3 regions of the Kurthia sp. Dielmo genome follow, and region 1 is predicted to be linked to each of the others. Evidence: riboswitches for the same ligand, from Rfam matches in the RefSeq annotation. Region 1 holds a riboswitch; each other region holds the start of a gene.
What was found. A riboswitch is a leader RNA that binds a small molecule or an ion and turns the genes downstream of it on or off. The one in region 1 is predicted to bind S-adenosylmethionine.
Positions count from the first base shown of each region.

Region 2: another riboswitch for S-adenosylmethionine. It lies ahead of KTHG_RS09060 (methionine ABC transporter ATP-binding protein); the one in region 1 lies ahead of KTHG_RS17425 (methionine ABC transporter ATP-binding protein).
Region 3: another riboswitch for S-adenosylmethionine. It lies ahead of metK (methionine adenosyltransferase); the one in region 1 lies ahead of KTHG_RS17425 (methionine ABC transporter ATP-binding protein).

Region 1 covers NZ_HE578962.1:142,553-144,827, forward strand. Annotated here, with positions in the region: gene gcvH (glycine cleavage system protein GcvH) at 1-182, shown strand, start outside; gene KTHG_RS17415 (toprim domain-containing protein) at 294-638, shown strand; gene KTHG_RS17420 (thioredoxin family protein) at 652-966, shown strand; SAM riboswitch class I at 1,022-1,127, shown strand; gene KTHG_RS17425 (methionine ABC transporter ATP-binding protein) at 1,287-2,275, shown strand, end outside.
Region 2 covers NZ_HE578958.1:102,355-104,629, forward strand. Annotated here, with positions in the region: gene KTHG_RS09055 (methionine ABC transporter permease) at 1-501, opposite strand, end outside; gene KTHG_RS09060 (methionine ABC transporter ATP-binding protein) at 491-1,516, opposite strand; SAM riboswitch class I at 1,612-1,717, opposite strand; gene KTHG_RS09065 (YitT family protein) at 2,031-2,275, shown strand, end outside.
Region 3 covers NZ_HE578957.1:699,458-701,732, reverse strand. Annotated here, with positions in the region: gene pckA (phosphoenolpyruvate carboxykinase (ATP)) at 1-308, opposite strand, end outside; SAM riboswitch class I at 732-845, shown strand; gene metK (methionine adenosyltransferase) at 1,084-2,275, shown strand, end outside.

The DNA of each region.
Region 1 (2,275 bases):
AATTATACTTACCAATCGCTGGTAAAATTCTAGAAGTAAACGAAAACTTAGAAGATTCTCCAGAGCTAGTAAACGAATCGCCATACGAGCAAGCTTGGATGGTCGTTGTTGAACCTGCAAATGAAGCAGACGTTGAAAGTTTATTAACTGCAGAACAATATCAAGAAGCAATCGCTGAATAATATTAGCATCACAAAGAGCTACCTCAACTGGGGTAGTTCTTTTTTGTGTAGAGTGCATGCGCTGTGGTATAACTAAAGTAGAAGACGGGGAAGCTTGTGGAGGTGGCAGAAATGGTGACAGACAAGGTGTTAATCGTTGAAGGAAAGCAAGATAAGCTACGCATTTTGCCCATACTAAATGAAGTGGTCGAAATTATTTGTACGAATGGTACGATAAGTGAGGACCGACTAGAGGAGCTACTTACACCTTATGAGGACAGTGACTTATATGTGTTTTTTGATGCGGATGAGTCCGGTGAGAAAGCGCGAAAGCTCGTGCAGCATTATTTTCCTCATGCCGAGCATTTATACACGCGACGAACGTATAAGCAAGTCGAGCATACACCGCAAAATTATTTAGCTTTCGTGCTAGCAGCAGCTGATTTTCAAGTGAATCCCGCCTATTTAATACGATAAGGAATGACATGTAATGAAAGAATGGTCTCGCGAAGAATGGGAGCAAGAACGTACAAAACATGACGTCACGGCTTTTTATTTATATACGCCAATGTGTGGCACATGTGCAGTAGCGTCTAAAATGATGGACGTCACAGAGCAGGTATTGCCACAAATCCCAATGGGGAAGGCAAATCTAAATTATATGGAACAAATTGCATACGATTATGAGATTGAAAGTGTGCCATGTCTACTAATTTCAGAGAATGGGCAAGTGCGCGATAAAGTATACGCATTTCAATCCGTACCAAATTTGTATGAAAAAATTTTAAATAAGTCATTGACGTAAAAATATCAGAGTGTTAAAGTAGAAACCAACAATAAAATAAAAACTTATGTCGTTACTCTTATTTAGAGAGGTGGAGGGAAGTGCCCTATGAAGCCCGGCAACCGTCGCAGTATGTGATATGGTGCCAATTCACGCAAAGTCATTACTTTGGGAGATGAGAGAACGGTTTGACACGATACGTTAAACCCTTCTGTTGCTCTAAAAAACAGAAGGGTTTTATTTTTTTAGCAGTTTAAATTGGACGACGACAAAGCATAGTATAATTGTTGGAATTTGAATAATCAGAGAGTTCAAAAGTTTTAGAACAAGGTGGAATGACAGTGATTCAGTTAGATAATGTTTCAAAACAATACAAAACAGCGAATGGTTCTCTAACGGCTGTCGATAATGTGAGTTTAACAATTCAGGATCGAGAAATCTTCGGCATTATCGGATACAGTGGCGCCGGAAAAAGTACGATGATTCGTTTACTTAATGGTTTAGAAAAGCCGACATCAGGCGACGTGCTTGTCAATGATGTCAATATTTCAAAGGCACGCGGCAATGCACTACGCAATGCGCGTCATCATATCAGCATGGTGTTCCAACATTTCAATTTATTATGGTCACGTACGGTAGCGGAGAACATCGCATTTCCACTTGAGATTGCGGGAGTGAAAAAGGATGTGCGTCAAAAGCGTGTAAAAGAATTGATTGCACTTGTTGGCCTAGAGGGTCGCGATGATGCGTATCCATCGCAGTTATCAGGTGGTCAAAAGCAGCGTGTCGGCATCGCCCGCGCGCTTGCTAACAATCCAACTGTGCTGCTTTGTGATGAAGCAACCTCTGCACTTGACCCGGAAACAACGGATGCGATTTTAGACTTACTAGTGAGCATCAATGAAAAATTAGGCTTAACAATCGTGCTGATTACGCATGAGATGCATGTTATTCGTAAGATTTGTCATCGTGTGGCGGTCATGGAGAAAGGGAAGGTCGTTGAGCAAGGGAATGTTCTTGAAGTATTCCAAAATCCACAAGCACCGATTACAAAACGTTTCGTGACGCAAGCAACGTCAACCGGTCAAAAAGAATCGGTCGCACAAATGCTAGAGGATTACCGCGAAGGACAGTTAATTAAATTATTTTTTGTAGGCGATCAAACAGAGCAGCCTGTCATTACAGAAATTATTCGCAAGTTTGCGGTAGACGTCAATATCGTCCACGGTAATATCTCACCGACGAAGAGTGGTCCGTACGGCACGTTAATCGTCCAGTTGACTGGTTCAGATGCTGATGTCGCAGCTGCGATTCAATATTTAGAAAATAA
Region 2 (2,275 bases), on a different contig from region 1:
GGCAACTGCTGAGAAGTCTATCAAACCAACCGTCACAAAGGTTAAGCCTAACACTAATGGTCCAAGTGCTTCTGGAATTAAGACAGTGAACACAATTTGCCAAGAGCTCGCACCCATTGCCTTCGCTGCTTCAATAACACCTGGGTCGATACTAATTAAGTTATTTTCGACAACACGCGCAATGCTAAAGGCTGCCGCAATGGTCATCGGAAAAATCGCCGCTGTCGTGCCAATCGTCGTTCCCATCACGATACGCGTTAATGGTGATAGCGCCACAAGGAAAATAATAAATGGAATGGGGCGAATAATATTAACGAGAATATTTAAAATGGTAAAGACGACTTTGCTTTCCATAATATTATTTTCGCGTGTCACATAAAGTAGTAACCCAATTACAATGCCGATAATAGCGCCAAAAATTAATGTTAGTAGCACCATGTAAATCGTTTGACCTGTCGCTTCTAAAATACGCGGCCAAAATAATGCCCAATCAACTTTCATGCACAACCACCTCCTCCATCTCTACGATTTGCTGTAATTCCGAAATAGCTTTTTTTATCGCTCGTTCATCGCCCTCAAAGGAAACGAGTAAATTGCCAAACATCTGCTGTTGCAATTCTCGAACCGTACCATAAAGAATATTGAAATAAACGCCGTATTTTTGCGTAATCTCCGATAATAATGGCGTATGTGTCGTCGAGCCTTTAAATAACACACGATATAAATGATTGCCCCCATTTTTCCGCCATTCTTTTAAAATTGCCTCAGACGGTCTATCTTGATTCACCGACTGAATAAAGCGCTGTGTCGTTGGATGCTGCGGGTTTGTAAATACGTCATACACATCCCCCGATTCAATCACAAAACCGTTTTCCATGACCGCTACACGATTACAAATTTCTTGGATGACATTCATTTCATGTGTAATTAATAACACCGTAATACCAAGCTCTGCATTGACGCGCTTTAACAACTTTAAAATATCCGCTGTTGTTTCCGGATCAAGCGCCGATGTTGCCTCGTCACAAATGAGAATGTCCGGATTATTTGCTAGCGCTCGTGCAATACCGACACGCTGTTTTTGACCACCAGACAATTGCTCCGGATAATCCTTTGCCTTCTCTGATAAGCCGACAAAGGATAACAGCTCTTTTGTACGACGCTCAATTTCCTTTTTTGGCACTTTTTCAAGCTTCATTGGGTAGGCAATATTGCCAGCAACCGTGCGTGAGGTCATTAAATTAAAGTTTTGAAAAATCATACCAATATTACGGCGTAGACCACGTAATTCTTTAGGTGAAAGCTTCATTAAATCGGTATCATGCACCTTGACTGTACCTACTGTTGGCTTTTCTAATAAGTTCACCATGCGTAGTAGCGTGCTTTTTCCCGCACCACTAAAGCCGATGACGCCAAAAATATCTCCTTTTTCAATTTTCAATGATACATTTTGCACCGCTTTCACTTCACGACTTTTCACTTTAAATATTTTTGAAACATCTGAAAATTCAATCATTTAAGCATCTACCTTCTCCCTCTTAAACGTAAGTTACATCAAAAAAACCTTTCGCTTCTCGAAATAAAAGAGAAACGAAAGGTGTTAAAATCGTACTCTTATCTTCCAAGTGAAACTACTTGCAGGATTTGGCACATTACTTTTTAAAAAGCTGTTGCCGAGATTTCACCGGGCCTGTCCCTCCATCTCTCTTGATAAGAACTATGTAATTGTTGTTTGTTTTGATTGGTTTCATCATAAACCCTAGTAAATTACTTGTCAATAAATTTACTGAAAAAATATTTTTTTCTGAAAATAAGAAAATTATAGTCGTTAAAAAGAAAACGATTTCATTTTTTTACTGAAAATAGACAATTGCCTCACTGAAATAACGTAAAACCCGTATTTATATCCTTGCCATTCAGTAGACTTTCAAAAAAAATCGTGAAAAAAATACTTATAATTATACATTTGAGTCTAATTTTTTATAAAATAATAATAGAACAACAATTTGTAGCAAAGTGAAGGAGATTCTATGGCAGAAGGAAAAACAAAAAAGAAGAGTTTTAAGAAAACACTATTTAAAGGATTAATGGTTATTATCGGGGCTTTGATTGCGGCCTATGGACTAGAAGCAATCCTAATTCCAAATAGCGTATCCGATGGTGGCGTTACAGGTATTAGTATCGTACTATCACAATTATTCGGCTTACCGCTTGGCACGTTAATCGCAATTATTAATATTCCTTTTATTTGGCTAGGCTATAAGCAGATTGGTAA
Region 3 (2,275 bases), on a different contig from region 1:
TCCTCTTTTGCTTTTAAGTAATCTACTACTTTTTTATATAAGTTATCAAATACTTCTGATGAAATTGATTGGTTTACTTTCCCCCAGTCAATTTTATCTTTTGAGCAATCTTCTTCAACGAAGAATTTATCGCGAGGAGAACGACCAGTGTATTTACCAGTTAAAGCACGAACAGCACCGTCAGCAGTTAAAATTGCTTCATTACGAGATGTCGCTTTTTCTACTAATTGTGCTACTGATAATTGTTCCTTAATATTTTGACCAGCTAATAGTTCTGTTAATTCATTCGCAGTTTCTACTGAATTCATGTGTCGTACCATCCTTTTTTAAAATTTATATGTTATTTAGTATGCCTTATTGGCTTTTTTTTAATTAATTATGGAATTAGTATAACACATTAAAATCAATAGTCTACATTAATACATCATTTTTTATAAAAATTATTTAAATATGACAAAATGGTTAAAGGAAGTAAAAGGTGTTTCGAACCAGCATTATTCTGTTTTATTGTATATAACAGTTGTTGTAAATAAGTTTTTTAAGGCTCTGTATTACAACAGGTATTAAATAATTTTATTAGGTTATACTTATCCATAAAAAATATCATATATACGATTGTGTATGACCAATATTTTATAATTTTAGAGATAGCATAGGTCATGTATTTAACAGAGCTATTAAATGATTGACTTTCATAATAGAATCTATTAGTATTGGAAATTGAACGGATACTCTTATCCCGAGCTGGTGGAGGGTCAGGCCCAATGAAACCCGGCAACCTGCATGTATTTCACAGCATGCGTTGGTGCTAATCTGATGCAAGGATTTTCCTTGAACGATAAGAGTGAAAGGTGCTTACGAAATTACCCCTTTCCTCATTAAACATTATGAGAAAAGGGTTTTTTTATTTTCGATTGTCATTGCAATCGCCAATGGCACTTTCTATAATACTCGTGTAAAAGCAGCTTCGGCTGGCTGGCATCGTAGGAGAACAGCTCATTTTTTAAGTTTCTTCTATATAATAGGTGCTACACGGATAATGAGTACCGTATCTATCGAACTCGTATAGGAGGAACCCATACAATGGCTCAACGTCGACTATTTACTTCAGAAAGTGTTACAGAAGGACATCCAGATAAAATCTGTGACCAAATCTCAGATGCAATTTTAGATGCGGTTTTAGAAAAAGATCCAAATGCACGTGTTGCATGTGAAACAACTGTTACAACAGGTTTAGTACTAGTAACAGGTGAATTAACAACATCTACTTATGTAGATATGAAAGGCATCGTTCGCGATACAGTAGCTGAAATCGGCTATACTCGCGGTAAATATGGTTTCGATGCGGAAAATCTTGCTGTACTTGTTGCAGTAGGTGAACAATCACCTGACATTGCCCAAGGTGTAGACCAAGCATTAGAAGCACGTGAAGGTTCTATGTCAGATGAAGAAATTGAAGCAATCGGTGCGGGTGACCAAGGTTTAATGTTTGGTTACGCTTGTAATGAAACACCGGAACTTATGCCACTACCAATTTCTTTAGCACATAAATTATCTCGTCGTCTAACAGAAGTTCGTAAATCAGGTGAGTTAGCTTATTTACGTCCAGATGGTAAAACACAAGTAACAGTAGAATATGATGAAGAACAACATGCAGTACGCGTGGATACAATCGTTATTTCTACACAACATGATGAAGAAACAACATTAGAGCAAATTCAAGCAGATATGAAAGAGCATGTTATTAAACAAGTTGTTCCTGCTGAATTATTAGATGAACAAACAAAATACTTTATCAATCCAACAGGCCGTTTTGTCATCGGTGGACCTAAAGGGGATGCAGGTCTTACAGGACGTAAAATCATCGTAGATACTTACGGTGGTTATGCACGTCATGGTGGCGGTGCATTCTCTGGTAAAGATGCAACAAAAGTTGACCGTTCAGGCGCTTATGCTGCTCGTTACGTTGCGAAAAATATTGTTGCTTCAGGTCTTGCGGACCGTGCAGAAGTACAACTTGCTTACGCAATTGGTGTTGCACAACCGGTATCAATTTCAATTGATACATTCGGTACAGGTACGGTTTCAGAAGCTGAATTAGTAGAAGCTGTTCGCGAATTATTTGATCTACGTCCAGCAGGCATTATTAAAATGCTTGATTTACGTCGTCCAATTTACAAACAAACAGCTGCTTACGGTCACTTTGGTCGTACAGATTTAAATGTTCCTTGGGAAGAAACAAATAAAGCAGAAGCATTAAAAGCTCGTTTTAACT